Regions from separate parts of the Pseudomonas sp. WOUb67 genome, predicted to be linked through region 3. Evidence: predicted binding sites of a transcription regulator. Region 3 holds the regulator's gene; each other region holds the start of a gene.
The links. Region 3 encodes sigma-54, which starts transcription at its own class of promoters, with help from an activator protein. Its sites were predicted from a motif close to ANTGGCATNNANNTTGCTNT; they were not measured.
Positions count from the first base shown of each region.

Region 1: a site for sigma-54 is predicted at 5,753-5,772, ahead of glnA (type I glutamate--ammonia ligase). Genes of this name have one in related genera too.
Region 2: a site for sigma-54 is predicted at 7,353-7,372, ahead of flgB (flagellar basal body rod protein FlgB). Genes of this name have one in related genera too.

Region 1 covers NZ_CP170112.1:1,087,653-1,097,737, reverse strand. Annotated here, with positions in the region: gene ABOC32_RS04895 (glycogen/starch/alpha-glucan phosphorylase) at 1-1,219, opposite strand, end outside; gene ABOC32_RS04890 (YkgJ family cysteine cluster protein) at 1,405-1,809, shown strand; gene typA (translational GTPase TypA) at 1,993-3,816, opposite strand; gene thiI (tRNA uracil 4-sulfurtransferase ThiI) at 3,945-5,399, opposite strand; gene glnA (type I glutamate--ammonia ligase) at 5,870-7,276, shown strand; gene glnL (nitrogen regulation protein NR(II)) at 7,633-8,718, shown strand; gene ntrC (nitrogen regulation protein NR(I)) at 8,715-10,085, shown strand, end outside.
Region 2 covers NZ_CP170112.1:2,411,399-2,421,483, reverse strand. Annotated here, with positions in the region: gene flgJ (flagellar assembly peptidoglycan hydrolase FlgJ) at 1-470, opposite strand, end outside; gene ABOC32_RS11040 (flagellar basal body P-ring protein FlgI) at 482-1,591, opposite strand; gene flgH (flagellar basal body L-ring protein FlgH) at 1,604-2,299, opposite strand; gene flgG (flagellar basal-body rod protein FlgG) at 2,336-3,121, opposite strand; gene flgF (flagellar basal-body rod protein FlgF) at 3,168-3,908, opposite strand; gene ABOC32_RS11020 (hypothetical protein) at 4,069-4,251, opposite strand; gene flgE (flagellar hook protein FlgE) at 4,385-5,707, opposite strand; gene flgD (flagellar hook assembly protein FlgD) at 5,736-6,437, opposite strand; gene flgC (flagellar basal body rod protein FlgC) at 6,450-6,893, opposite strand; gene flgB (flagellar basal body rod protein FlgB) at 6,896-7,306, opposite strand; gene cheR (protein-glutamate O-methyltransferase CheR) at 7,653-8,480, opposite strand; gene ABOC32_RS10990 (chemotaxis protein CheV) at 8,531-9,460, opposite strand; gene flgA (flagellar basal body P-ring formation chaperone FlgA) at 9,538-10,085, shown strand, end outside.
Region 3 covers NZ_CP170112.1:6,142,559-6,152,643, forward strand. Annotated here, with positions in the region: gene ABOC32_RS27175 (STAS domain-containing protein) at 1-285, opposite strand, end outside; gene ABOC32_RS27180 (MlaC/ttg2D family ABC transporter substrate-binding protein) at 282-929, opposite strand; gene mlaD (outer membrane lipid asymmetry maintenance protein MlaD) at 939-1,424, opposite strand; gene mlaE (lipid asymmetry maintenance ABC transporter permease subunit MlaE) at 1,424-2,221, opposite strand; gene ABOC32_RS27195 (ATP-binding cassette domain-containing protein) at 2,221-3,030, opposite strand; gene ABOC32_RS27200 (KpsF/GutQ family sugar-phosphate isomerase) at 3,279-4,253, shown strand; gene ABOC32_RS27205 (KdsC family phosphatase) at 4,265-4,789, shown strand; gene lptC (LPS export ABC transporter periplasmic protein LptC) at 4,798-5,370, shown strand; gene lptA (lipopolysaccharide transport periplasmic protein LptA) at 5,357-5,881, shown strand; gene lptB (LPS export ABC transporter ATP-binding protein) at 5,882-6,607, shown strand; gene ABOC32_RS27225 (RNA polymerase factor sigma-54) at 6,783-8,276, shown strand; gene hpf (ribosome hibernation-promoting factor, HPF/YfiA family) at 8,356-8,664, shown strand; gene ptsN (PTS IIA-like nitrogen regulatory protein PtsN) at 8,677-9,141, shown strand; gene rapZ (RNase adapter RapZ) at 9,144-9,998, shown strand; gene ABOC32_RS27245 (HPr family phosphocarrier protein) at 10,018-10,085, shown strand, end outside.

The sequences.
Region 1 (10,085 bases), 1.5 Mb from region 3:
AGTCGTGCATGCCTTTGGCCCGCAATGCGTCGATATGGTAGGCGTTGATCAGGTAGATGATCTGCATGTGACGCGGCAGCATGCGCTCCATCAGGGCTACCGGCCAGGTTTCCAGGGCTTCGGGCAGCAGGGTGTGATTGGTGTAGGCGAGCGTGCCAACGGTCAGCTCCCAGGCCTTTTCCCATGGCACTTCATGCTGGTCTACCAACAGCCGCATCAACTCTGCCACGGCAATCGAAGGGTGCGTGTCGTTAAGCTGGATGGCCGCCGCATCGGGCAGGTTGAGCAGGTCCTTGTGCATGTTCAGGTGGCGTCGCAGCAAGTCCTGCAGCGAAGCCGACACAAAGAAGTACTCCTGGCGCAGGCGCAGTTCCTGCCCGGCCTCGGTGCTGTCGGCCGGGTACAGCACGCGCGAAATGCTCTCGGCCCGCGCCACTTCAGCCACCGCCCCCAGGTGGTCACCGGCGTTGAAGCGCTCCAGGTGCAGCTCTTCCAGTGCCCGCGCACGCCACAGGCGCAGGGTGTTGACGCTGGACCCGCGCCAGCCGACCACGGGCGTGTCGTAGGCCACCGCACGCACCGTTTCGCCAGGCGACCATACCTGGCGCTGGGTACCACTGGCGTCGTTCACGGTTTCGACACTGCCGCCGAAGCTGATCGGGTAGATCACCTCGGCACGCTCGAACTCCCAGGGGTTACCGAAGTCCAGCCAGTTTTCGGTCTGCTCCTGCTGCCAGCCATCGACCACGGCCTGACGGAACAACCCATGCTCGTAGCGGATGCCGTAACCATGGGCGGCAATGCCCAGGGTGGACATGCTTTCCATGAAGCACGCCGCCAGGCGGCCGAGGCCACCGTTACCCAGCGCGGCGTCGGGTTCGAGCAGGCGGATGCGCTCCAGGTCCACGTCCAGCCCTTGCAGCGCCTCACGGGCGACGTCCAGCAGCCCCAGGTTGCTCAGGCTGTCGTACAGCAAGCGGCCGATAAGGAATTCGAGGGAGAGGTAATAGACCCGCTTCTGGCTTCTACGGTAAGCCTGGCGGGTGTGGTCCATCCAGTGGTCGACCATGTGATCGCGCGCGGCCAGGGCAATGGCCTCGAACCAGTCGTGGTCGAACGCATGCTCCGGGTCCTTGCCGACCGCGTAGGTCAGCTTGTTCAGTACTGCGGCGCGAAATTCGGCCACCTCGGCGTCACGTGCTTCGGGTTCCTGGGACATGCGGCATCCTCTGGGCAAGTTGACGAAAGCGGAGGGAGAGTGATGAGACTAGACCCTTCGACAGGGAGTGACAGTTACTGTTCGCAGTTTTCATGCCCACTTTGCCAATCCGGCAAAAGGTTGTTCATAAATTGAACAATTCCGGTATGATCGCGCGCCCCAAGACCGTGATCCACCCTATAAAGATGAAAACGACCCTGATCGCCGCGGCCGAAGTCGACCGCCTGGAGACCTGGCAGCGCTATACCAGCAACATGTGCCATGGCTGCCATTCGACCTGCTGCACCCTGCCGGTGGAGGTGAAGATCAAGGATCTGATCCGTATCGGCGTGGTAGACGAGTTCGAGAAAGACGAACCGCCGAAGAACGTGGCCAAGCGCCTGCAAAAAGAAGGCATCATCGAGCGCTTCAACCAGAAGTCGGGCATCTTCACCCTGACCCGGATGAGCAACGACGACTGCATGTACCTGGATCGTAAAAGCCGGCTGTGCACCATTTATGACAAGCGCCCGGATACCTGCCGCAACCACCCCAAGGTCGGGCCGCGGCCGGGGTATTGCGCCTATAAGCCCAAGGTGGTTGGGCGCTGATCGTCAGCCTGATCCGGCCTCTTCGCGGGCTTGCCCGCTCCCACAGGATCTCCACAACATTCAGAACCTGTGCAGCACCTGTGGGAGCGGGCAAGCCCGCGAAGAGGCCAACGCAAATCCTGAAGGCAAAAAAAACGCCCCCGGCCTTTCGACCGGGGGCGTTTTCATTCAGCCAAAGCTAACTTAGCTGTTTTTGGCTTTCTTGGCAGCGCGGGTACGCTCGCTTTCGTCCAGGATCTTCTTGCGAAGACGGATGGACTTCGGCGTTACTTCGCACAGCTCGTCTTCCTGGATGTATTCCAGAGCCTGTTCCAGGGTGAAGCGAACCGGCGGAACCAGGGCGATGACTTCGTCTTTACCCGAAGCACGCATGTTGTCGAGCTTCTTGCCCTTGGTAGGGTTGACGCCCAGGTCGTTGTCGCGGCTGTTCTGGCCGATGATCTGACCGTTGTAGATCTCCTGGCCGTGCTCGACGAACAGCTTGCCGCGCGCCTGCAGGGTTTCCAGCGAGTAGGTCAGCGCCTTGCCGGTTTCGACCGAAACCAGTACGCCGTTCTGACGGCCGGACATGTGACCGGACTTCACTGCGTCGTAGCGATCGAAGATCGAAGTCAGGATGCCTGCACCGTTGGTCAGGGTCAGGAACTGGTTACGGAAACCGATCAGACCACGCGCCGGGATGTTGTATTCCAGGCGTACACGGCCCTTGCCATCCGGAACCATGTTGGTCAGGTCGCCTTTACGCAGGCCCATTTCTTCCATGACCTTGCCCTGGGATTCTTCAGGGATGTCGATGGTGACGTTTTCGAACGGCTCTTGCTTGACGCCGTCGACTTCGCGAATGATCACTTCCGGGCGGCCCAGGGCCAGCTCGAAGCCTTCGCGACGCATGGTTTCGATCAGTACCGAGAGGTGCAGCTCACCACGGCCCGAGACCTTGAACTTGTCTGGGGAGTCGGTTTCTTCAACGCGCAGGGCAACGTTGTACAGCAGCTCTTTGTCCAGACGGTCCTTGATGTTACGGCTGGTGACGAACTTGCCTTCCTTGCCGCAGAACGGCGAGTCGTTGACCTGGAAGGTCATCGAAACGGTAGGCTCGTCGACGGTCAGCGGCTTCATCGCCTCAACGGCAGTCGGGTCGCACAGGGTGTCGGAGATGAACAGCTCGTCGAAACCGCTGATGCAGACGATGTCGCCAGCCTGGGCTTCTTCGACGTCGACGCGGTGCAGGCCGTGGTGGCCCATCAGCTTGAGGATACGGCCGTTACGCTTCTTGCCGTCGGCGTCGATGGCGACAACCGGGGTGTTCGGCTTGATGCGACCACGGGCAATACGGCCAACACCGATCACACCCAGGAAGCTGTTGTAGTCCAGTGCGGAGATCTGCATCTGGAACGGGCCGTCACGGTCAACAGCTGGCGCTGGAACGTGGTCGATGACAGCCTGGTACAGGGCAGTCATGTCTTCGCCCATTTCGGTGTGGTCCAGACCGGCAATGCCGTTCAGGGCCGAGGCGTAGACGACTTTGAAGTCCAGCTGTTCGTCGGTGGCACCGAGGTTGTCGAACAGGTCGAAGATCTGGTCCAGAACCCAGTCAGGACGCGCGCCCGGACGGTCAACCTTGTTGATCACGACGATTGGCTTCAGGCCGGCTTCGAAGGCCTTCTTGGTCACGAAGCGGGTTTGCGGCATCGGGCCGTCTTGGGCGTCGACCAGCAGCAGCACGGAGTCGACCATCGACATTACACGCTCAACCTCGCCACCGAAGTCGGCGTGGCCGGGGGTGTCGACGATGTTGATGTGGTAGCCGTTCCAGTTGATGGCGGTGTTTTTCGCCAGAATGGTAATACCGCGCTCTTTTTCCTGGTCGTTGGAGTCCATGACGCGCTCGTCGTTGAGCTCGTTACGCTCCAGAGTGCCGGACTGACGCAGGAGTTTGTCGACCAGGGTGGTTTTACCATGGTCAACGTGGGCGATGATGGCGATGTTACGCAGATTTTCGATCACAAGTGTATCTCGATCAGAGGATTCGGTTGCCGCCCATTGTAGGCGGCCAATATGTACTGTTTAAGGCTCAGCGGGCCCGGCGGTCGGGAGGGCGATGGCGGATACTGCCGCCATACAGCCCCGGCGTCTTATGTCGGACGATAAACACGCACATTGGCATGTCCCTCACTGAGCAGATGGTGTGCGTGCAAACGGCTCATCACACCCTTGTCGCAATACAGCAAGTACTGGCGCGTCGGGTCCAGGTGCTTGAACTTGCTGTTGATGGCATAGAACGGCATGGCCTGGACTTCGATACCTTCCAGCACCAGAGGTTCGTCTTCCTGGGCATCGGGGTGACGAATGTCGATGACGATCTGGCCCGACAGCGCCTCGGTCACTTCCTCGATTTCGACGTCCTTGCCCAGCTCATCGATCACATGGTCGATGGAGATCAGCCTGGCGCGCTCCAGGGCGCGCTCCAGCACGGCCATGTCGAACTGCTTCTCTTCATGCTCCATGCGGTGGCGCTTGGCGTGAGTGGTCGGGTTTACCGAAATCACGCCGCAGTATTCTGGCATGTGCTTGGCGAAGTCGGCGGTGCCGATTTCGGTAGCCTGGTCGATGATGTCCTGCTTGTGGCTGGCCAGCAGCGGGCGCAGCACCAACTTGTCGGTGGCCGAGTCGATGATCGACAGGTTCGGCAGGGTCTGGCTGGACACCTGGGAAATGGCTTCGCCGGTCACCAGCGCATCGATCTCCAGGCGGTCAGCCATGTGGGCGGCACCGCGCAGCATCATGCGCTTGAGGGTCACGCCCATGTAGCTGTTGTCGACCTTGTTGAGGATCTCGCCGACCACTTCTTCGAACGGCACGCTGATGAACAGCACGCGCTGGCTGCTGCCGTACTTCTTCCACAGGTAGTGGGCCACTTCCATCACGCCCAGCTCGTGGGCACGGCCGCCGAGGTTGAAGAAGCAGAAGTGGGTCATCAGGCCGCGGCGCATCATCTGGTAAGCCGCCACGGTGGAGTCGAAGCCACCGGACATCAGCACCAGGGTCTGCTCCAGGGCGCCCAGCGGGTAACCGCCGATGCCCTGGTGCTGGTTGTGGATCACGTACAGGCGCTGGTTGCGGATTTCGATGCGTACCAGCACTTCAGGCTTCTTCAGCTCGATGCCGGCGGCGCCACACTGCTGGCGCAGCTGGCTGCCGACGTAACGGTCGACATCCATCGAGGTGAAGTCATGGTGGCCACCGCGCTTGCAGCGCACGGCGAAGTGCTTGCCGGCCAGCAGGTGGCCGAAGTGGTGCTTGCACTTGGCAACGATGTCGTCGAAGTCACCCAGCGGGTATTCCTCGACCTGCAGGAAATGGGTGATACCCGGCGTGCAGGTGAGGCGCTCGATGATCTCGCGCTGGACCTTTTCGTCCTCGATGCGGGTGACCACTTCGAGATTGTCCCAGACACCATCGACCGCGAGCTCAGGATCGAGGTCCTTGAGCACGTTGCGGATGTTCTTGGCGAGCTGGCGGATGAAGCGCTTGCGCACCGGCCGGCTCTTGATGGTGATTTCTGGGAAGACTTTGACGATAAGTTTCATTGGTTAACAGCGCGCGCAGGGCCTGCCGAAAATGAGGGGCGCGAATTATATCGGAAATTGCTCAGGATTTGACCAACTTTTGTACAGAAGGTTGGATTTATATTGCCTGTACTGGCCTCATCGCCGGCAAGCCAGCTCCCACAGGACATCGGCAGGCCCCGAGACCTGCGCCTGATCTGTGGGAGCTGGCTTGCCGGCGATGAGGCCCCTAAAGGAAACACACAGCCCAACCAATGCACACTATTGGTGCATTGATGCCGAAAACCGCATCTTAAGGGTGCACTTTTCCCCGCCAACCCACTGCCAAATGCCCGCAAACGCCTGCTTTTATCCCACCCTCGCCATTTTCGGGCACTGGCATGCAATTTGCTCCCTTGTGAGGCAGGTAAGCTTGGCCGACTATCCGCGCCCGGCAACACCCTTTTTCCAGGGCAGCGGCCCACCGCGCTCTAGACCCTCCGGAGGACAACATGTCGAAGTCGGTTCAACTCATCAAAGATCATGACGTCAAGTGGATTGATCTGCGTTTCACGGACACCAAAGGCATTCAGCACCACGTGACCATGCCGTCGCGCGATGCGCTGGACGAAGACTTCTTCGAAGTCGGCAAGATGTTCGACGGTTCCTCCATTGCTGGCTGGAAAGGCATCGAAGCTTCCGACATGATCCTGATGCCGGTTGACGACACTGCCGTCCTGGACCCGTTCACCGAAGAACCTACCCTGATCATCACCTGCGACATCGTCGACCCGTCGAGCATGCAGGGCTACGATCGCGACCCACGTGCGATCGCCAAGCGCGCCGAAGAGTACCTGAAGAGCACCGGCATCGGTGACACCGTGTTCGCAGGCCCGGAGCCAGAGTTCTTCATCTTCGACGAAGTGAAGTTCCACTCGGACATCTCCGGCTCGATGTTCAAGATCTTCTCCGAGCAAGGCTCGTGGATGACCGGCGCTGACGTGGAAGGCGGCAACAAAGGCCACCGTCCAGGCGTGAAAGGCGGCTACTTCCCGGTTCCGCCGTTCGACCACGACCACGAAATCCGTACTGCCATGTGCAACGCACTGGAAGAAATGGGCCAGATCGTTGAAGTTCACCACCACGAAGTGGCGACTGCCGGCCAGAACGAAATCGGCGTCAAGTTCAACACCCTGGTGAAGAAAGCTGACGAAGTACAGGCCCTGAAATACGTCGTGCACAACGTTGCCGACGCCTACGGCCGTACCGCCACCTTCATGCCGAAGCCACTGTACGGCGACAACGGCTCGGGCATGCACGTGCACATGTCGATCTGGAAAGACGGCAAGAACACCTTCTCGGGTGAAGGCTATGCCGGCCTGTCCGACACTGCCCTGTACTTCATCGGCGGCATCATCAAGCACGGTAAGGCCCTGAACGGCTTCACCAACCCGTCGACCAACTCCTACAAGCGTCTGGTCCCAGGCTTCGAAGCCCCGGTAATGCTGGCCTACTCGGCTCGCAACCGTTCCGCATCGATCCGTATTCCTTACGTCGGCAGCCCGAAAGCCCGCCGTATCGAAGCACGCTTCCCGGACCCATCGGCCAACCCGTACCTGGCCTTCGCGGCCCTGCTGATGGCTGGCCTGGACGGCATCCAGAACAAGATCCACCCAGGCGATGCTGCCGACAAGAACCTGTACGACCTGCCACCAGAAGAGGCCAAGGACATTCCGCAAGTGTGCGGCAGCCTGAAAGAAGCCCTGGAAGAGCTGGACAAAGGCCGTGCGTTCCTGACCAAGGGCGGCGTGTTCTCCGACGACTTCATCGATGCCTTCATCGAGCTGAAGTCGGAAGAAGAAATCAAGGTCCGCACCTTCGTACACCCGCTGGAATACGAGCTGTACTACAGCTGCTGATCTGATCGGCGCCTCGCGCCGGTGACATGATCACGACGGCCTCCTTCGGGAGGCCGTTTTCGTTTACGCCCCACGCAGAAACCTCGCCACCCACGCTATGCTCTATCTTGGTGCAAGATTGAGTGCAGTGCCCCGATTTGCTCCCCAATCTGGTTCACATTAAACGTTTCACCAAGACTTTCTGATCCGAATTTGCGCAGATCCAGGCCTTTATCGGCAAATCCCGCTTCTTTTCGGAGCTTTGGTTTGTTTCTTGCATTTTTTCTGCAAAGAGACACGCATCAGCCGATGCACCCCGAGCCCGGCCCTGGCCAAGAAAGTGCCAGGCAAGCGCCAAAAGAGGTCAACGACGCCTTATGACCATCAGCGATGCGCAGCACCGTCTGCTTCTGGACAACCTGACCACCGCCACGTTGCTGCTCAACGCCGAGCTGCGCCTGGAGTACATGAACCCGGCCGCGGAAATGCTGCTCGCCGTCAGTGGTCAACGTAGCCATGGGCAGTTCATCAGCGAGCTGTTTACCGAGTCGACCGAGGCCCTCAGCTCGTTGCGCCAGGCGGTCGAGCAGGCGCACCCGTTCACCAAGCGCGAAGCGCAGCTCACCTCGCTGACCGGGCAGACCATCACCGTCGACTACGCGGTAACCCCCATCCTGAACCAGGGCCAGACCCTGCTGTTGCTGGAGGTGCACCCGCGCGACCGGCTGCTGCGCATCACCAAGGAAGAGGCCCAGCTGAGCAAGCAGGAAACCACCAAGATGCTGGTGCGTGGCCTGGCCCACGAAATCAAGAACCCACTCGGCGGCATCCGTGGCGCAGCCCAGTTGCTGGCCCGCGAGCTGCCCGAAGAAGGCCTGCGCGACTACACCAACGTGATCATCGAAGAGGCCGACCGCCTGCGCAACCTGGTCGACCGCATGCTCGGTTCGAACAAGCTGCCATCGCTGGCCATGACCAACATCCACGAAGTGCTGGAGCGGGTCTGCAGCCTGGTCGACGCCGAAAGCCAGGGTTGCATCACTTTGGTGCGCGATTACGACCCAAGCCTGCCGGACGTGCTGATCGACCGCGAGCAGATGATCCAGGCCGTACTCAACATCGTGCGCAATGCCATGCAGGCGATCAGTTCGCAGAACGAACTGCGCCTGGGCCGCATCACCCTGCGCAGCCGCGCCTTGCGCCAGTTCACCATCGGCCATGTTCGCCACCGCCTGGTCGCACGGGTGGAGATCATCGATAACGGCCCGGGCATTCCGCCGGAACTGCAAGACACCCTCTTCTATCCCATGGTCAGCGGCCGCCCGGACGGTACCGGGCTGGGCCTGGCCATTACCCAGAACATCATCAGCCAGCACCAGGGCCTGATCGAGTGTGAAAGCCACGCAGGCCACACCGCCTTCTCGATCTACCTGCCCCTGGAACAAGGAGCCACCGCCTCATGAGCCGAAGTGAAACCGTATGGATCGTCGACGATGATCGCTCCATCCGCTGGGTCCTGGAAAAAGCCCTGCAACAGGAAGGCATGACCACCCAGAGCTTCGACAGCGCAGACGGTGTGATGGGCCGCCTGGCACGCCAGCAACCGGACGTGATCATTTCCGACATTCGCATGCCGGGTGCCAGCGGCCTCGACCTGTTGGCACAGATCCGCGAACACCACCCGCGCCTGCCGGTCATCATCATGACCGCCCATTCCGACCTCGACAGCGCCGTGGCGTCGTACCAGGGCGGTGCCTTCGAGTACCTGCCCAAGCCGTTCGATGTGGACGAAGCCGTCTCGCTGGTGAAGCGCGCCAACCAGCACGCCCAGGAGCAACAAGGCCTGGATGTGCCACAGAACCTGGCGCGCACCCCGGAAATCATCGGCGAAGCCCCGGCGATGCAGGAGGTGTTCCGCGCCATCGGCCGCCTCAGCCACTCCAACATCACGGTACTGATCAACGGTGAGTCCGGCACCGGTAAAGAACTGGTGGCCCACGCCCTGCACCGTCACAGCCCGCGTGCGGCGTCGCCGTTCATTGCCCTGAACATGGCGGCCATCCCCAAGGACTTGATGGAGTCCGAGCTGTTCGGCCATGAAAAAGGCGCCTTCACCGGTGCTGCCAACCTGCGCCGGGGCCGCTTCGAGCAGGCCGATGGCGGCACCTTGTTCCTCGACGAAATCGGCGACATGCCCGCCGACACCCAGACCCGCCTGCTGCGGGTGCTGGCCGATGGCGAGTTCTACCGCGTTGGCGGCCATGTGCCAGTCAAGGTCGACGTGCGCATCATTGCAGCGACCCACCAGAACCTGGAGTCGCTGGTGCAGGCGGGCAAGTTCCGCGAGGACTTGTTCCATCGCCTGAACGTGATCCGCATCCACATTCCGCGCCTGGCTGACCGCCGCGAGGACATCCCTGCCCTCGCCCGCCACTTCCTCGCCCGCGCCGCCCAGGAACTGGCGGTCGAGCCGAAGATCCTCAAGCCGGAAACCGAAGAGTTCATCCGCAACCTGCCGTGGCCAGGCAACGTGCGGCAGATGGAAAACACCTGCCGCTGGATCACCGTGATGGCGTCCAGCCGCGAGGTGCTGATCGGCGACTTGCCGCCCGAGCTGCTGAACCTGCCACAGGACGCCGCACCGGTAACCAACTGGGAGCAGGCCCTGCGCCAGTGGGCCGACCAGGCGTTGGCGCGCGGGCAGTCGAACCTGCTGGACAGCGCGGTGCCGAGTTTTGAACGGATCATGATCGAGACGGCGCTCAAGCACACCGCCGGTCGGCGCCGGGATGCGGCGCTGTTGCTGGGCTGGGGGCGTAATACCCTGACG
Region 2 (10,085 bases), 2.8 Mb from region 3:
AGGCGCCGCGAGTTGAGCGCGGCGACGTCGTTGCGGGTGGTGGCCGGGTCCGTGGTATGCACCGGCTCCGCCACCTTGTTGCCCCACAGCGCCGGGCCACTGCCGTCGGCACGCGGGAACGGGCTGGTGTTGATCGACGCACTGCGGCCCTTGGTCAGCTGGCGCACCAGCACATCCTGCAGGCCGATACCGCCACCTTCGCGGGACATGCTCACGGCCAACTGCTGGTCGTACATGTCGCGGTACTGCTTGACCGTTTCGGTGTTCATCGGGTTGTCATCGGCCAGCACGTCGCTGGCCTTGCGCGAGGCCTTGAGCATTTCGCTGATGAACAGCGACTCGAACTCCTGGGCCACCTTGCGCACGTTGGCTTCGCTGTCGCGATCACCGTGCTTGAGCGCACTCAGGCGGTTGAGGTCGGTATAGGCGCCGCTGTCGGCACTGCCGGAAACCTGGCTTTTGATATTCATCCGCGCCGTCCTCAGATCACGATCAGGTCGGCCTGCAAGGCGCCGGCCTGTTTCAGGGCTTCGAGGATGGCCATCAGGTCGCCAGGCGCTGCGCCCACCTGGTTCACCGCACGGACGATCTCATCCAGCGTGGTCCCCGGGCCGAACTTGAACATCGGCTTGGCTTCCTGCTCGGCGTTGACCCGCGAACGTGGCACCACGGCCGTCTGGCCATTGGAGAAGGCGCCCGGCTGGCTGACGATCGGGTCTTCGGTAATGGTCACGGTCAGGCTGCCGTGGGTCACCGCCGCCGGCGACACCTTGACGTTCTGGCCGATGACAATGGTGCCGGTACGCGAGTTGATGATGACCTTGGCCACGGCCTGGCCCGGGTCGATTTCGAGGTTTTCGAGGATCGACAGGTAATCCACGCGCTGGCTCGGGTCCATCGGCGCACTGACCCGCACCGAACCACCGTCCACGGCCTGGGCCACGCCCGGGCCGAGCAGCTCGTTGACCTTGTCGACGACGCGCTTGGCAGTGGTGAAGTCAGGGCGATTGAGGTTCAGGGTCAAGGTATTGCCCTGGTTGAAGCCGCTGGGTACGGACCGCTCGACACTGGCGCCGCCCGGGATGCGACCGGCCGACGGAACGTTGACGGTGATCTTCGAGCCGTCACGGCCTTCGGCGTCAAAACCACCCACCACCAGGTTGCCCTGGGCGATGGCGTAGACGTTGCCGTCGATACCCTTGAGCGGGGTCATCAGCAGGCTGCCGCCACGCAGGCTCTTGGAGTTACCGATCGACGACACGGTAATGTCCACCACCTGGCCGGGCTTGGCGAACGCCGGCAGGTCGGCATGCACCGACACCGCCGCAACGTTCTTCAGCTGCACGTTGCCGGAGCCGGCCGGCACCTTGATGCCGAACTGCGACAGCATGTTGTTGAAGGTTTGCAGGGTGAACGGCGTCTGGGTGGTCTGGTCACCCGTGCCGTTCAGCCCCACCACCAGGCCGTAACCGATCAACTGGTTGGAACGCACGCCAGAAATGCTGGCGATGTCCTTCAGGCGCTCTGCCTGCGCACCGAAGGCACAGGACAGGAGCAGGGTTGCGGCAATCAGCTGCCTCACGTTGAACATGGTCATCCGTACTCAGAAAGGCCAAAGCGGGCTGATGAAGAAGCGGTCCAGCCACCCGGGCTGGCTGGCATCGGCGAACGAGCCGGTACCGGAATAGGTAATGCGCGCGTCGGCCACACGGGTGGACGGCACGGTGTTGTCGGTGGCGATGTCGTCGGCGCGGACCATGCCGGCAATGCGCACCAGCTCTTCGCCGGTGTTCAGGGTCAGCCACTTCTCGCCGCGCACGGCGATGATGCCGTTGGGCAGCACTTCGGCCACGGTCACGGTAATCGAACCGGTCAGGGTGTTGCCCTGGGTGGCCTTGCTGTCGCCCTTGGTGGCGCGTTCGCCGTTGTAGCCGGCCTCCAGCGACAGGTCACCGCCGCCGAACGGGTTGTTGGTGTTCGGTGTGCTGCCGAACAGCGAGGTCAGGCCGATGTCGGCCTTGCTGTTCTTCTGGATCTGCGAACCTGCGTTCTTGCTGGCCGAGGTTTTCTCGTTGAGGGTGATGGTGATGATGTCACCCACCCGGAACGCCTTGCGGTCGCTGTACAGGTTCTGCTCGAAACCGGCCTGGTAGATGGAACCGTTGTTGGCCGCTGCCGGCAACGGGGTGCGCGGCAATACCGGCGCGTAGTACGGGTCGTTGGGCTTGGGCGTCGGGCCGACGCAACCTGCCAGCAACACCGCCCCCCCCAGGGCGAACACGGACAACAGACGATTCATGGTGCATACCTCACGGGTGTAACGAAGCGACAGGGCTTAGAGCTGTTGGGTCACGAACGACAGCATCTGGTCGGCGGTGGAGATGACCTTGGAGTTCATCTCGTAGGCGCGCTGGGTGGTGATCATGTTCACCAGCTCTTCCACGGTGCTGACGTTGGAGTTTTCCAGGGTCTGCTGCTGGGTGGTGCCGAAACCGTTCAGGCCCGGGGTGCCGACTTGCGGCGCGCCGCTGGCGGCGGTTTCCAGGAACAGGTTGTCGCCGATGGCCTGCAGGCCAGCCGGGTTGATGAAGTCGGCAGTCTGGATGTTGCCGATCACCTGCGCTGCCGGGTTGCCGGCCGTGGTGATCGACACGGTGCCGTCCTGGCCCACGGTAAAGGTTTGCGCGTCGTTCGGCACGACAACGGCAGGCTCCAGGGCGTAGCCGTTGGCGGTGACGATCTGGCCGTCGGAGTTCAGGTGGAAGGTGCCGTCACGGGTGTACGACACCGTGCCGTCCGGCTGCAGAATCTGGAAGAAGCCACGGCCGTTGACGGCCATGTCCAGCGGGTTTTCGGTGGTCTGCAGGCTGCCGGCGACGAAGCTTTTCTGGGTGCCGACAATGCGCACACCGGTACCGACCTGCAGGCCCGAAGGCAGCTCGCTGTCCTGGGTCGACTGAGCGCCGGGCTGGCGGCGGATCTGGTACAGCAGGTCCGCAAACTCGGCACGGTCACGCTTGAAGCCGGTGGTGGAGACGTTGGCCAGGTTGTTGGAAATGACCGTCAGGTTGGTGTCCTGGGCGGACAGGCCGGTTTTAGCGACCCAAAGAGCCGGAAGCATGTAGTTCTCCTCGTGCGCCTGTTTTACGGCACCCGTTCAAAAGTGATTAGCCGATTTGCAAAACCCGAGCCATGGCTTCGTCGCCTTCCTTGGCCGTGTTCATCATCTTGACGTGCAGTTCGAACTGGCGGGACAGCGCCAGCACCGAGGTCATTTCCTCGACAGCGTTGACGTTGCTGCCTTCCAGGAAGCCCGACACCACCCGCACGTTGACGTCGGCATCGGCCGGCTGGCCAGAAGCGGTATGGATCAGGCCATCCAGGCCTTTCTCCATGCCCTTGATGTCCGGGTTGACCAGCTTGATGCGGTCGACCTCGGCCATCACCCGCGGGTCTTCACCCATGGAACGAATGCTGATGGTGCCGTCGGCGCCAACCTCAACCTTCTGCTCCGGCGGGATGGCAATCGGGCCACCGTTGCCGATCACCGGCATGCCGTTGCCGGCACGCAGCACGCCGAGGGCGTCGATGTTCAGGCTACCGGTACGCACGTAGGCTTCGCTGCCGTCCGGTGCCTGCACGGCAATGAAGCCCTTGCCGGTCACGGCAACATCCAGGTCACGGCCGGTCTCGACCAACGGGCCTTCGCTGAAGTCGGTGGCCGGGCGCTCGGTCATGGCAAAGGCACGCGCCGGAAAGCTGTCGCCGAACACCGGCATCGAACGCGCCTGTTCCAGGTCGCGCTGAAAACCGTTGGTGGAAACGTTCGCCAGGTTGTTGGCGTGGGCCTTTTGCGCCAGCGCGTTCTGGCTGGCGCCGGTCATGGCCACATAAAGCAACTTGTCCACAGTATCTCCTCTGCGCGTGGCTGCCGCGCTGTCACTGGGCAGGTTCGAAGCAATAATCGAACCAAGTCTGAAACCGCCTGTTTACGGGGGTTCCGGCGGGGCGAGGGGCAATAAACGTCAGTTTGTCGGCGGATGTTTGCCGCCTGCGGCAAAGGCGTGCTCAGAAGGTGCGGCAAGCGGCGTTGTTGTAGGGGCCGGAATGGCGCACCCAACCTTCGCCCGGGTTGTTGGCCGAGCACAGGTAGCGGCCGGTGGCCAGGCTTTGCCATTGGTAGAACGGGGCGGGAGCAGCCGAGAGCGGCAAGGCCATGGCCAGGAGGGCTGTGAGCGTTAGCCGTTTCATGGAGGGGGAACCTTCGAGAATTTGGGGCCGCGTTGCGGCCCATCGCGACACAAGGCCGCTCCTACAACGGAACGCATATTCCTGTAGGAGCGGCCTTGTGTCGCGATGGGCTGCAGAGCAGCCCCAACGACCATCAGGTCATCTGGATGATGGTCTGCATGATGGTGCTTTCGGTGGAAATGGTCTTGGCGTTTGCCTGGTAGTTGCTCTGCGCCTTGATCAGGTTGACCAGCTCGCCGGTCAGGTCGACGTTGGAGTCTTCCAGTGCGCCGCCGGTGATCTGGCCCAGGGTGCCGGTGTCCGGGGCGCCGATCACCGGCACGCCGGAGGCGTAGGACTCTTTCCAGTTGGTGCCACCAATCGGGGTCAAACCCTGCAGGTTGGCAAAGTTGGCGATAGCCACCTGGCCGATCACCTTGTCCTGGCCGTTGGTGAAGTTGGCGAACATGTTGCCGCTTTCGTCGATGGTCAGGCCCGACAGCTCACCGGTGGCAAAGCCGTCCTGGCTCTTCGCGGTGGTGGCGGAGGCGGCGTTGTACTGGGTAGTACCGAGCATGTCCAGGTTCACCCCGGAGGTGCTGGCGGTAGCACCGTTGGCACTCCATACACCGGCAGCGTTCTTCTGCGCCGGGATCCAGTTGCTGAGGGTGAAGGTCTTGTTGGCGGCGATGGTCATGCCGCCGGTTACCGCACCTGCCGTCATCGAGGCGGTGTCCAGGGTGCCGTCAGACTTGAACGGCAGCTTGTTGGCCAGCGGCGTGGTCGAAGTCGGGTCGGCCGGGTTGCGCCCGTCGATGGTGGTGTACATGGTCCAGGAGTTGCTGGCGGCATCCTTGACGAAGTACTGGTTCAACTGGTGCGCGTTGCCTTGGCTGTCGTACACGTCGGTGTTGAACGTGTAGTTGTAGGTACCCGTGGTGGCCGGGTCGAACGGCGTCTGGGTTGGCGCGGTCGCGGTGGAGTTGAGGTTGACGTTCTCGGAAATGCGGCCGGTCGGGTTCGGCGTCAGGTTCGAGGTGTCGATCTGCAGGTTGGTCAGCACACCCTGGACGATCTTGCCGTTGGCATCCACTGCATAACCTTGCAGGTTGGCGCCCGACGAGCTGACCACGTAGCCGTCCTTGTCGCTGTAGAAGGCACCGGCACGGGTGTAGATTTTCGAGCCGTTGTCGTTCATCACGAAGAAGCCGTTGCCATCGATGGCCATGTCCAGCGCCTGGCCGGTGCCATTGATGTTGCCCGGGGTGAACATCTGCGACACGGCGGCGGTCTTCACGCCAGTGCCCACCACGTTCTTGCCGGCACTGGTGCCGCGAATGGAGTTGGAGTACTGGTCGGCGAACTCGGCGCGCGATGACTTGAAGCCGGTGGTGGCAACGTTGGCAATGTTGTTGCCGGTAACGTTCAGGGCCTTGTTTGCTGCATAGAGGCCGCTAAGGCCGATATTGAAAGACATGTGTAACTCCTGTCGTTTTGCTCAGGCCCTAGATGCCGATGCTTTGGATTTTGGAAAGCGCAACACTGCCCAGCCCGGCCAGGTTGAGTGTCATCTCCGAACCGTTGGTGCCCATGGTCACGCTGGTGACCGAGGCCGGCAGGTTGGTGGTCATGGCCGTGGCCGTGCCGTCGATCGAAGCAGTGGCCTTGAAGGTGTAGGTACCTGCTGCCGCTGTTTCGCCGTCGTCGTTCAGGCCATTCCAAGTAAAGTCGATCTTGCCGGCTTTTTGAGTACCCAGGTCGATGGTGCGCACCAGCTTGTCGTCCTTGTCGTAGATGCCCACCGAGGTGGCGGTGCTCGACGACGTCAGGTTGACCGTGCCTTTCATGTCCTTGCTGGTGTCGACCACGGCCTTGTCGGTCTGGACAATCACATTGCGCCCGACCAGCGACGAAGCCTGCAGCGCCTGGGAGGACTGCAGCCCTGCCGCGATATAGGTCACCGAGTCATTGAGCGACTGCATGCTCTCAAGGCTGCTGAACTGCGCCAGCTGCGCCACGAACTCGCCGTTTTCCTGCGGATCAAGCGGGTTCTGGTTCTTCATCTGGGTAACCAGCAACTGCAGGAAAGCATCTTTGCCCAGCGCGCTGCCGGCTGCGCCGGTGCTGCTGTCGGTCTTCGACGTCTGCTTTTGCAGGGATGTCAGGTACGCGCTGCTGACGTCAGAGGTGGAATTGGTAGTGGTCATGTCGGCTTCCTATCACTGCCCCAGGGTCAGGACTTTCTGCATCATGCTCTTGGCCGTGTTCATCAGCTCGGCGTTGGTCTGGAACGCACGGCTGGCGGAGATCATGTCAGCCATCTCCTCGACCACATTGACGTTCGGGTAGTAGACGTAGCCGTCCTTGTTCGCCGCCGGGTGGTTTGGCTCGTAGCGTGCTTCCAGGGTGCTCTGGTCTTCGACGATGCCTTTGACCTGCACGCCCTGCCCTGCTTCGCCCTGGTCTTCGAACAGCGACTGGCTGGTGCCGGCCTGCGCATCCTGGAAGGTGGTGGCGAACACCGGGTGGCGCGCGCGGTAGGTCTGATCGATGCTCGACGAGACGGTTTCGGCGTTGGCAATGTTGGAAGCCACGGTGTTCAGGCGCGTGTTCTGCGCGCTCATGCCGCTACCGGCAATGTTGAAGACGCTGGAAAGGGACATGATCATTCTCCCCGCAGGGCCGATACCAGCCCTTTGAATTTGCTGTTGAGCAAGGTGAAGCTGGCCTGGAAGCCAATGGCGTTTTCGGTGTAGTTCGATTGCTCGATCTGCGCGTCCACGGTGTTCTGGTCAATCGATGGCTGCAGCGGCGTGCGGTACTTGAGGGTATCGTCGGCCGCGATGGCGAGGCCTTCGGCTTCGATGTGACGGCTATTGGTGCGGTCCATGGCGAAGCGGCCGCTCTGCTGCTTGTCGCTTTCGGCGGCGAGCACAGAGGCAAAGTCCATGTCACGCGCCTTGTAATTGGGCGTGTCGGCGTTGGCGATGTTGTTGGCCAGCACTTCGGCGCGCTGGGCGCGGAAGCCCATGGCCTTTTCGTGAATACCAAGCGCCTTGTCGAAGCTGATGCTCATGTCGGGGAAACCTTCAGAGGTTGACCGGAATTTCGTTGAGCAAGGTATAGCAAGGGCTGTGCCAATCAATGCAAAGCCCGCAAATACGGGCTCGCGAGACACAGTGCTGTCAGGGTGATGCCAGAAAAGCGGCAAAGGCCTTCCGCCTTGGGCGGCGAAAGCGGCAATTGCCGGGCGGCAAAAGCGGCAAACCAAAAAATTGACGTCAGACCATCTGAGATCCACACAGGCCTTTGTAGGAGCAGCCTTGTGCTGCGAAGAGGCCGGTGAAAGAACAGTTGATCAACTGCGCTTGCACCGGCCTCTTCGCAGCACAAGGCTGCTCCTACAAGGACCGCGCCCGTGCTTACTTGGCCTGGTAGATGATCCCCGGACTGCACTGGACCATCTGGTAATGGTCCGGCAACCCGTTCAGCGCCTCCGAGGCACCCAGGAACAGGTAGCCACCCGGCTTCAGTGTGCTGTGAATGCGCAGCAGGATGTCGCGCTTCACCTGTGCCGAGAAATAGATCAGCACGTTGCGGCAGAACACGATGTCGAACTTGCCCAGGCTGGCATAGCTGTCGAGCAGGTTGAACGAGCGGAACTCGACGCGGCTGCGAATCGCCGGCTTGACTGCCCAGCGCCCCGGCCCCTTGGGGTCGAAGTAGCGCTGCAGGCGCTCCTGGGACAGGCCGCGGGCAATGGCCAGGCTGTCGTACTCACCGGTCTTGCAGTTGGTGAGCATGGTGCCGGACAGGTCGGTGGCAACGATCTGCGCACCCATCTTCAACTGGCCAAGGTTGCTGCGCTCGAACTCGTCGATGGCCATCGAGATGGAATACGGCTCCTGCCCCGACGAACAGGCCGCCGACCACATGCGCAGGCGCTGGCCGGGGTTGTTGCGGATGAACTCGGGGATCACCTTGTTCTTCAGCACTTCAAACGGGTAGGTATCGCGAAACCACAGGGTCTCGTTGGTGGTCATGGCATCGACCACCTGCTCGCGCAAACCGCTGCGCGGCTGGGCCTGGATGCGCTGCACCAGCTCGCCCAGGCTCTTGATGCCCTGTTGTTCCATCAGCTTGTTGAGACGGCTGGAAACCAGGTACTGCTTATTTTCGCCCAGCAGGATGCCACAGGCTTTCTCCAGGAATACCCGGAACTGTTCGAAATCCAAATTACCCGTAGACACTACTGCCGCCTCTTTTCAATCACTGGTGCCGGGGGCGTGCCCCGGCTGCTTCAATGCGCTGCCTTGATCCGGTCGACCACCCGTTGGGCCAGGTCGTCCGGCTTGAACTTGGCCAGGAAGTCATCGGCGCCGACCTTCTTGACCATTGCCTGGTTGAACACCCCGGAAAGCGAAGTATGCAGGCAGATGTGCAATTTTTGCATGCGCGGGTCACTGCGGATCTCTGCCGTTAGCGTATAGCCGTCCATTTCCGGCATTTCAATGTCCGAGATCATCATAAGGAACTCTTCTTCCGGCTTTTTGCCCTCATCCACCAGCTGGCGCAGGTAGTTCAGGGCCTGACGGCCATCATTGAGTGCCACGACTTCCACCCCCACGGTCTGCAGACAACGGCTGACCTGTTTGCGCGCCACCGACGAATCATCGACGGTCAGCACCCGCATCAGCACGGCCTTGTCCTGCACTTCGGCGTCGATCACCCCGGCCGATACCGACTCGGACGATGGCGACACTTCGGCCAGCACCTTCTCCACGTCGATGATCTCGACCATGCGGTTGTCCACCCGGGTGACCGCAGTCAGGTAGTGGTCACGGCCGGTGCCCTTGGGTGGCGGATGGATCTCTTCCCAGTTCATGTTGACGATGCGCTCCACCGAGTGCACCAGAAAGCCCTGGGTCTTGGTGTTGTACTCGGTGATGATCACGAAGCTGTTGCGTGTTTCTTCCTGCAGTGGCCGCAACCCGGTGGCCATCGACAAGTCGAGGATCGGGATGGTCGCCCCGCGAATGTTGGCAACGCCACGCACCACCGGGTGCGCCTTGGGCAGCAGGGTCAGCGCAGGGCATTGCAGCACTTCCCTGACCTTGAACACGTTGATGCCATAAAGCTGTTCGCCATTGAGGCGAAACAGCAGCAATTCCAGGCGATTCTGCCCCACCAGCTGCGTGCGCTGGTTGACCGAATCCATAACACCCGCCATGCCAGACTCCTTAATCTTTCAGCCTTTCGTTGCAACTCAGGTTACGAGTCGGCACGGGCTTTGCTTTTTTGAGCGTCATGCATACGAAAACGACATTTTTCCGACGATTGACGCGCCTGCTGACTGGCTCGCTGGCCGCGCTGTGCCTGCTGGCGCCCGGCGTTCGCACGGTAGCGGACGCGTTCACCTTGCCTGAACAGCTTATCGGTGTCACCCAAGGGTTTCTTGAATTCACGGTAGAAGATTACCTGGCCACCACCCAGACCCCTGGCCGCTATGAAATCCAGGTCAACCCGCTGGACCCGCGCCTGCGCATGCCGGTGTGCAGCCAGCCGCTGGACGCCTCGCTGGAAAGCCCTGCCCTGCCACTGGGCCGGGTAACGGTACGGGTCCGCTGCGACAGTGCGGCGCCGTGGACGGTGTTTGTCCCGGCCACGGTGCGGCTGTTCCGCGACGTGGTGGTGGTCACCCGCCCGCTCAAGCGCGACAACACGGTGGGCGAAGGCGACGTGGCCCTGCGCGAGCGCGATGTCGGCACCCTTGGCCAGGGCTTTCTGACCGAACTGGACCAGGCAGTGGGCATGAAGATGCTGCGCCCCACGGTGATCGACCAGGTGCTCACCCC
Region 3 (10,085 bases):
ATCGAGGTCATAGACCTCGGCGATTTCCCGCATGTCGTCGGGCATGCCGCGCACCTCGAAGGCCTTGCCGGCGGCTTGGCCATCGCGAATGAACGCCAGCAACAGCGACAGGCCGACACTGGACGACTTCTCGACAGCCGAGCAATCCAGCACCAGGCGGGGCTCGCGAGAGGCTTCGATCAATGCCTTGCCTTGCTTGCGCAAGCCCGGCCCGCTGCGGTAATCCAGCACGCCAGCCAGGCGCAGCACGCCTGGTTCGGCCATGCTCACACCGGCATCACTCATTTCACTTCCTTGTCAGGCGAGCTGTCAGCGGTTTGCTTGGCCTTGGCCACTTCGCCGGCCCAGCCGTCGATGGTCTTGTCCAGGTTGTTGCCGTTGCGCTGCATGGCATCGGCGAACTGGTCACGGAACAGCTTGCCGATGTTGATGCCGTTGACGATGACGTTACGCACCTTCCACTCGCCGGCAATGTTTTCCAGGGTGTACTGCACCGGGTAAACGGCACCGTTGTTGCCGGTGACCTTCATGCCGACAGTGGCGCGCTTGCCGTCATCGGCCTTGGCCGGGTCGACGATGATGCCCTGGTTGTTGTATTCGAGCAGCGCGTTGCCATAGAACTGCATCAGGCTGCGCTTGAAGTTTTCCTGGAAGCGCTGCATCTGCTCAGGCGTGGCCTTGCGCGAGTACTTGACCGTCATGATGCTGCGGGAAATGCCGTCGGCGTCCACCACCGGGCCGAGGATGCGGTTGAGTGCATCGTAGAAGGCACCAGGGTTGGACTTGTACTGTTCCTTGTTGGCCTTGAGGTCGCCCAACAGTTCGGTGGTGGTGCCCTGAATCACATCGTGGGGCGTTTGCGCGGCCACGACCAGCAGGGGGAAAGCCGCCAGCAGGACCAGCAGGCCACGTCGCAGGATCGAAATCATGGAAACTCCTTAATTAGCCGGTTGCGCTTCTTTCGGTTCCTTGCCAACGGAGTTGAGCAGGAACTTGCCAATCAGATCTTCCAGCACCAGTGCCGACTGGGTGTCGTGGATGGTCGCGCCATCCTTGAGCACCTGGTCTTCACCGCCCACGCTGATGCCGATGTACTTCTCGCCAAGCAAACCGGCGGTCAGGATCGAGGCAGTGGAGTCGGTCGGCAGATTGTCTACCGTCTTGTCCAGCTGCAACGTCACCCGACCGGTGTAGGAATCGCGGTCCAGATCGATGGCGGTGACCTTGCCGATGGTCACACCGGCCATGGTCACTTTAGCTCTGACCGTCAAACCGGCGATATTGTCGAAGTAGGCATAAACTTTATAGGTATCGCTGCTCGGGCTGGCCGACAGCCCGCTGACACGCAGGGCCAGCAGCAGCAGCGCCAGGATCCCGGCCAGGAGGAACAGGCCGACACCGATTTCCAGGGTGCGGTTTTGCATCAGAAATCTCCAAACATCAAGGCGGTCAGAATAAAGTCCAGACCCAGCACTGCCAACGAGGCATAGACCACGGTCTTGGTGGTGGCACGGCTGATCCCTTCTGAGGTGGGCTCACAGTCGTACCCCTGGAATACGGCGATCCAGGTTGTGACGAAGGCGAACACCAGGCTCTTGACCAGCCCGTTGAGCACGTCGTCAGTGAAAGAAACACTGTTCTGCATGTTGGCCCAGAACGAGCCCTCGTAGACGCCCAGCCAGTCCACGGCCACCCACGAGCCACCCCAGATGCCGACCACGCTGAAGATCAGCGCCAGCAGCGGCAGCGAGATGAAGCCGGCCCACAGGCGCGGCGCGACGATGTACTTGAGCGGGTCGACGCCGATCATTTCCAGGCTCGACAGCTGCTCGGTGGACTTCATGTTGCCGATTTCGGCGGTCAGCGCAGAACCTGCACGGCCGGCAAACAGCAACGCCGTCACCACCGGGCCAAGCTCGCGCAGCAGGGTCAGGGCGACCATCTGCCCCACCGCCTGCTCCGAACCGTACTTGGTCAGGATGCTGTAGCCCTGCAGCGCCAGCACCATGCCGATGAACACACCGGACACGACAACGATTGCCAGCGACAGCACGCCTACCGAGTACAGCTGCTTGGTCAGCAACTGGAAGCCGCCGCCGATGCCGCCACGGCCGACCAGTGCATGGAACAGGAACAGGCAGGAACGCCCGAGCACGGCCAGCACGTCGATGGCCGAACGGCCCAGCAGGCGGACACGTTCGAGTAAGGATTTTCTGCGCATCAACGCGCTCCCAGCAGGTCGGCGCGGTAGTCAGGCGCAGGGAAGTGGAAGGGTACCGGGCCATCCGGGTCGCCCTTCATGAACTGGCGAATACGTGGGTTGTCGGAGCCCATCAGCTCGTCGGGCGTGCCCTGCCCCAGCACCTGGCCGTCGCCTACCACATAGATGTAGTCGGCGATGCTGGCGGTTTCCGCCAGGTCGTGGGAGACGACGATGCTGGTGATGCCCAAGGCATCGTTGAGCAGGCGGATCAGGCGCACCAGTACGCCCATGGCAATGGGGTCCTGGCCGACGAACGGTTCGTCGTACATGAGGATCTGCGGGTCCAGGGCAATTGCCCGGGCCAGGGCCACACGGCGTTTCATGCCACCGGACAGCTCGTCGGGCATGAGGTCGATGGCACCGCGCAGGCCCACGGCCTGCAGCTTCATCAGCACGATGTCGCGGATCATTTCTTCCGACAGCTGGGTGTGCACGCGCAGCGGGAACGCGACGTTCTCGAACACATCAAGGTCGGTGAACAGCGCACCACTCTGGAACAGCACACCCATCTGCTTGCGGGCATCGAACAGGTCGCTGCGCGACAGGGTCGGCAGGTTCTGCCCGGCAACCCATACCTCACCGCTGGAGGGGCGCAGCTGCGCGCCCATCAGGCGGAGCAACGTGGTCTTGCCGCAACCCGATGGCCCCATGATGCCGGTGACCTTGCCGCGCGGGATGCGAATGTCGACGTTGCTGAAAATGCTGCGCGAACCGCGTTTGAAGGTAACCCCCTTCAACTCGACCGCGTAGGCGCTATCCACACTCATCTAGACTCCTTGCTAGTGCAGCCTCGTCCTAGTGGACGCCAGCCTCCATCAGGAAGGCACAAGCGCCCCTGGCAGGCCGAATAGCGGCGAACTATAGCACCGCTGACGCCGCCGCCCCAAGGCCAGGCAAGCAGTCGTTCAGCCCAGTGACAGGCTTTGATGACATTCGCTACAGCAATCGAAGGGGTGAGGGTTTTCGTCATTGCGCGTATAATCGCTGCCTTTTCATCAGGCATTGCTTTCTCGACATGAGCCAATCCAGCGAGCTGATCCAATCCGCCCAACGCACCCTGCGCCTGGAACTCGAGGCCGTACAGGCCCTGTTGGCGCGCATCGACGACAATTTCGTCAAAGCCTGCGAACTGATTCTGGCCAGCAAAGGCCGGGTGGTCGTGGTCGGCATGGGCAAGTCCGGGCATATCGGCAACAAGATCGCCGCCACCCTGGCCAGCACCGGTACGCCGGCGTTTTTCGTGCACCCGGCCGAAGCCAGCCATGGCGACATGGGCATGATCACCCGCGATGATGTCATCCTTGCCCTGTCGAACTCCGGCAGCACCGCCGAAATCGTCACCCTGCTGCCCCTGATCAAACGCCTGGGCATCAAGCTGGTCAGCCTGACCGGCAACCCCGATTCGCCCCTGGCCCAGGCCGCCGAGGTCAACCTCGACGCCCGCGTCGAGCAAGAGGCCTGCCCACTCAACCTGGCACCCACCTCTTCCACCACCGCCTCACTGGTGTTGGGCGACTGCCTGGCCATCGCCCTGCTCGAAGCCCGCGGCTTCACCGCCGAAGACTTTGCCTTCTCGCACCCGGGTGGTGCACTGGGCCGCCGCCTGTTGCTCAAGGTCGAGAACGTGATGCACAGCGGCGACGAGCTGCCCCAGGTAGCCCGCGGCACCCTGCTCAAGGAGGCGCTGCTTGAAATGTCCCGCAAAGGTCTGGGCATGACCGTGATCGTCGAAGCCGACGGCACGCTGGCCGGGATCTTCACCGACGGCGACCTGCGCCGCAGCCTGGACCGCAACATCGACGTACACACCACCCTGATCGACGACGTGATGACCGTGCACGGCAAGACGGCCCGCGCCGAAATGCTCGCTGCCGAAGCCCTGAAGATCATGGAAGACCACAAGATCGGCGCACTGGTGGTGGTGGACCGCGAGGACCGCCCGACCGGCGCCCTGAACATGCACGACCTGCTGCGCGCCGGTGTAATGTAAGGAGCGATGGAATGAACCAGGACCTCATGCAACGCGGCAAAGCAATCAAGCTGGCAGTGTTCGATGTGGACGGCGTGCTCACCGACGGGCGCCTGTACTTCCTCGAGGACGGCAGCGAGTTCAAGGCCTTCAGCACCCTCGACGGCCAGGGCATCAAGATGCTCATGGCCTCGGGCGTGACCACTGCGATCATCAGCGGCCGCAAAACCCCTGTGGTCGAACGCCGGGCGCAAAACCTCGGTATCCCGCACCTGTACCAGGGGCGCGAGGACAAATTGGTCGTGCTTGACGGCCTGCTCGCCGAACTGGGCCTAAGCTATGATCAAGTGGCCTACCTGGGCGACGACCTGCCCGACCTGCCGGTCATTCGCCGGGTAGCATTGGGCATGGCGGTGGCCAACGCCGCTCCGTTTGTTCGCCAGCACGCCCACGGCGTGACCCAGGCACGCGGCGGCGAAGGCGCAGCCCGTGAATTCTGCGAACTGATCATGCAGGCCCAGGGCACCCTGGACGCTGCCAACGCCAACTACCTCTAAGGCTGCCCATGTTCAGCAAGAAAGCCCGCAATATTGCGCTGCTAGCAGTGATCGCCGCCCTGCTGGCGGCGGTCGGCTACTGGAATGTCAGCCCGGAAAGCTTCCTCGACAAGCCGGTAGCCCAGGTCGACGAAAGCGCCATCGACTATTATGCGATCAACGCCCACAGCGTGCAGTTTTTGCCTGATGGCAAGCTGCAGTACGAAATGACTGCCGACAAGGTCGAGCACGTCAAGGCCAGCGAAATCACTTTGGTGACGACCCCGGACCTGCACATGTACCGCGGCACCGAATACCCGTGGCACGTGCAGAGCATCCGCGCCGAGGTCAACCCGGACGGCACCGAAGTCGAGCTGATCGACAAGGTCAGGATTGCGCGAACCGATGAAAAGCAGCGTGAAACCATCATTACCAGCTCACGCATGACCGTGTTCCCGCAGAAGCAATATGCGCAGACCGAGCAAGCCGTTAGAATCGACGGCGCCGGTGGCACAACTACGGGCAAAGGAATGAAAGCGTATTTGAAAGAAAGCAGGATGGACCTGCTCTCTAACGTAAGAGGACAGTATGAGGCTCGTTAAAACCCTCCCCCTTTTGCTCAGCCTGAGCGCAGCACTGGGAAGCGCGAGCGCCTTCGCACTGCCGAATGACCGTGATCAGCCGATCCGCATCCAGGCCGACCAGGCCCACCTGGATGACAAGCAAGGCGTAGCCACCTATACCGGCGACGTGGTCATTACCCAGGGTTCGATGATGATCAAAGGCAACACCGTGACCATCACCCGCTCCGCTTCCGGCGACATCGATGTGGTGACCTCGGTGGGCAACCTGGCCTACTTCGAGCAGCAGCAAAGCGCTGCCAAACCAGACAAGATGAAAGGCTGGGGCGTGACCATCCAGTATCAGGCGCTGAAAGACCTGGTGATCCTCACCGACCGCGCCAAGGTCGAGAACGAAGGCAACACCACCGAAGGCGAGAAGATCGTCTACAACACCCAGACCCAGGTGGCGACCGCCGGTCGTGGTGGCAACGTGTCGACACCGCGTCAGCGTATCGACATGGTGATCCAGCCCAAGAAGAAGGCCGAGTAAATGGCAACCCTCAAAGCCCAGCACCTGGCCAAGAGCTACAAGGGGCGGCAGGTCGTACGTGATGTCAGCCTGTCGATCGACAGTGGGCAGATCGTCGGCCTGCTCGGCCCCAATGGCGCCGGCAAGACCACGTGCTTCTACATGATTGTCGGGCTGGTCCAGGCCGAGCAGGGGCGCGTGCTCATCGATAACCTCGATGTCAGCCACCAGCCCATGCACGGCCGCGCCCGTGCTGGCATCGGCTATCTGCCGCAGGAAGCCTCGATCTTCCGCAAGCTGTCGGTGGCCGACAACATCATGGCCATCCTCGAGACCCGCAAGGACATCGACCGCGACGGCCGGCGCAAGGAGCTGGAAAGCCTGCTGCAGGAGTTCCACATCAGCCACATCCGCGACAACCTCGGCATGAGCCTCTCTGGTGGTGAACGCCGTCGCGTCGAGATTGCCCGTGCCCTGGCGACCGCACCCAAGTTCATCCTGCTGGACGAACCATTCGCCGGTGTCGACCCGATCTCGGTCGGCGACATCAAGCAGATCATCCACCACCTCAAGGCCAAGGGCATCGGTGTGCTGATCACCGACCACAACGTGCGCGAGACCCTGGATATCTGCGAAACCGCCTATATCGTCAACGATGGCCGACTGATCGCCGAAGGCGACGCCGAAACCATCCTGGCCAACGACCTGGTCAAAGAGGTGTACCTGGGCCACGAGTTCCGCCTCTGACCCCGGCACGCGCCTGGGGCACCGGAAAATAGCCGCACAACCGCGGGTAAAGTTGTTACGGTGCTCTAGGCAAACGCTACAATTTAAGGCATAAAACTTGCTTGATCTGGCGCCCCGGCGCCCTCGTGTAGTGGATGGCGCATGCGCGCCGGCGAACAAGGTACAAGCCCCTGCCATGAAACCATCGCTCGTCCTAAAAATGGGCCAGCAACTGACGATGACACCGCAGTTGCAACAGGCCATCCGCCTGCTCCAGCTTTCCACCCTGGACCTCCAACAGGAAATCCAGGAAGCGCTGGAGTCGAACCCGATGCTCGAACGTCAGGAAGACGGCGAGGACTTCGACAACAGCGACCCGATGGCGGACAACGCCGAGAACAAGCCGACAGCCGAAGCCCAGGACAACAGCTTCCAGGAAAGCACCATCAGTGCCGACAACCTGGAAGACGGTGAATGGAGCGAGCGCATTCCCAACGAGCTTCCGGTCGATACCGCCTGGGAAGACATCTACCAGACCAGCGCCAGCAGCCTGCCGAGCAACGATGACGACGAGTGGGACTTCACCACCCGCACATCGGCCGGCGAAAGCCTGCAAAGCCACCTGCTGTGGCAACTGAACCTGGCGCCGATGTCCGACACCGACCGCCTGATCGCCGTTACCCTCATCGACAGCATCAACGGCCAGGGCTACCTGGAAGACACCCTCGAAGAAATCTGCGCCGGTTTCGACCCGGAGCTGGATATCGAGCTGGACGAAGTCGAAGCGGTGCTGCACCGCATCCAGCAGTTCGAACCGGCGGGTGTCGGCGCCCGTAATCTGGGCGAATGCCTGCTGCTGCAACTGCGCCAGCTACCTGCGAACACCCCGTGGATGACCGAAGCCAAGCGCCTGGTCACCGATTTCATCGACCTGCTCGGCAGCCGCGACTACAGCCAGCTGATGCGGCGCATGAAAATCAAGGAAGACGAGCTTCGCCAGGTCATCGAACTGGTACAAAGCCTCAACCCGCGCCCTGGTTCACAGATCGAGTCCAGCGAGCCCGAGTACGTGGTGCCCGACGTCATCGTGCGCAAAGACACCGACCGCTGGCTGGTGGAGCTGAACCAGGAAGCCATACCGCGCCTGCGGGTGAACCCGCAATACGCCGGTTTCGTGCGCCGCGCCGACACCAGCGCCGACAACACCTTCATGCGCAACCAGTTGCAGGAAGCGCGCTGGTTCATCAAGAGCCTGCAAAGCCGCAACGAAACCCTGATGAAGGTTGCCACGCAGATCGTCGAGCACCAGCGCGGCTTCCTCGACCACGGCGACGAAGCGATGAAGCCGCTGGTGCTGCATGACATTGCCGAAGCGGTGGGCATGCACGAGTCGACCATTTCGCGGGTTACCACGCAAAAGTACATGCACACCCCGCGTGGCATCTACGAATTGAAATACTTTTTCTCCAGCCACGTCAGCACCTCCGAAGGCGGAGAATGCTCGTCCACGGCGATTCGCGCGATCATCAAGAAACTGGTTGCGGCGGAAAATCAGAAAAAGCCATTGAGTGACAGCAAGATCGCTGGTTTACTGGAGGCACAAGGCATCCAGGTAGCCCGTCGCACCGTCGCCAAGTACCGCGAGTCCCTCGGCATCGCACCGTCGAGCGAGCGCAAGCGACTGATGTAGCCCCTGAGATGAGCCACAGCGTTTGTGGGGCAGGTGCGAGACCTGCCTCTTTATGCACGGGCAACAAAGGAGAAGCTGTATGCAAGTCAATATCAGTGGACAGCATGTAGAAGTCACCCCTCCGCTGCGCGATTATGTGGAGCAGAAGCTCAAACGTGTAGCCAGTCACTTCGACAAGATCACCAACGTGCAGGTCATCATGAAAGTCGAGAAGCTGCAGCAGAAGGTCGAAGCGACCCTGCAGATTCCTGGCGGCGAAGTGGTTGCCAATGCCGAAGACCAAGACATGTATGCAGCAATCGACGCCTTGGCCGACAAGCTCGACCGCCAACTGAAAAAACACAAGGAAAAACAGCAAAGCCTGCTGCAAGGTGCAGCTGCCCGCTGATCCCCCTCATCCATGATCCGACTTGAAACCATCCTGACCCCCGGCCGTTCACTCGTGAACGTGCCGGGCGGCAGTAAGAAGCGCGCCCTGGAAAAGGTCGCCACCGTCATCGCCGACCAAGTGCCAGAACTGGAGATGCAAGACGTCTTCGAAAAACTGGTCGCCCGGGAAAAACTCGGCTCGACCGGTTTCGGCAATGGCATCGCCATCCCGCACTGCCGGCTTGAAGGCTGTTCCGCACCCGTCAGTGCGTTGCTGCACCTGGAAGCCCCAATCGATTACGACGCCATCGATGGCGCGCCCGTGGACCTGCTGTTTGTCCTGCTGGTGCCTGAAGCCGCTACCGATGCCCATCTGGAACTGCTGCGCCAGATTGCCAGCATGCTCGATCGCAAGGAGGTTCGTGATCGCTTGCGTGCCGCCAGCAGTAACGAGGCCCTGTTCCAGGTTGTCCTGGACGTACAGAACGAGCACTGAACATGCGCCTGATCATTGTCAGCGGCCGCTCCGGCTCCGGCAAGAGCACCGCCCTCGATGTCCTGGAAGACAACGGTTTCTACTGCATTGACAACCTGCCCGCCGGGCTGCTGCCGCAGCTGGCGGAAGAAGCGCTGATCAACACCGAACTGCTGCAACCGAAAGTGGCCGTGTCGATCGACGCGCGCAACCTGCCCAGCCACCTGACGCGCTTCCCCGAATTGCTCGAAGAAGCCCGCGCGCGGAACATCCAGTGCGATGTGCTGTTCCTGGATGCCGACGAAGACATGCTGCTCAAGCGCTTCTCGGAAACCCGCCGACGCCACCCACTGACCAATGCCAACCGCTCGCTGGCCGAAGCGATCCGCGTCGAGAACGAGCTTCTGGGCCCGATCGCCGACCTGGCCGACCTGAAGATCGACACCACCAACCTGAACCTGTATCAGCTGCGTGATTCGATCAAGCTGCGCCTGCTCAACCAACCCGAGCCTGGCACCGCATTCTTGGTCGAATCGTTCGGTTTCAAGCGTGGCATGCCGGTCGATGCCGACCTGGTGTTCGATGTGCGCTGCCTGCCCAACCCTTACTGGAAGCCCGAGCTGCGCGAGCACTCCGGCCTCGACCAACCGGTAATCGACTATCTGGCCGCCCAGCCGGATGTCGAAGACATGTTCAGCGACATTTCCAGCTACCTGCTCAAGTGGCTGCCCCGCTTCGCCGCCAGCAACCGCGCCTACGTCACCATTGCCATCGGCTGCACCGGCGGCCACCACCGCTCGGTCTACATCACCGAACGCCTTGGCCAGCTGCTGCAGCAATCACTGAAAAACGTCCAGGTCCGCCACCGCGACCTCTAGCCCAAGGATCCGCCCCACGATGCCCGCCCGCGAAATCACCATCATCAACAAGCTGGGCCTGCATGCCCGGGCGGCAGCCAAGTTCGT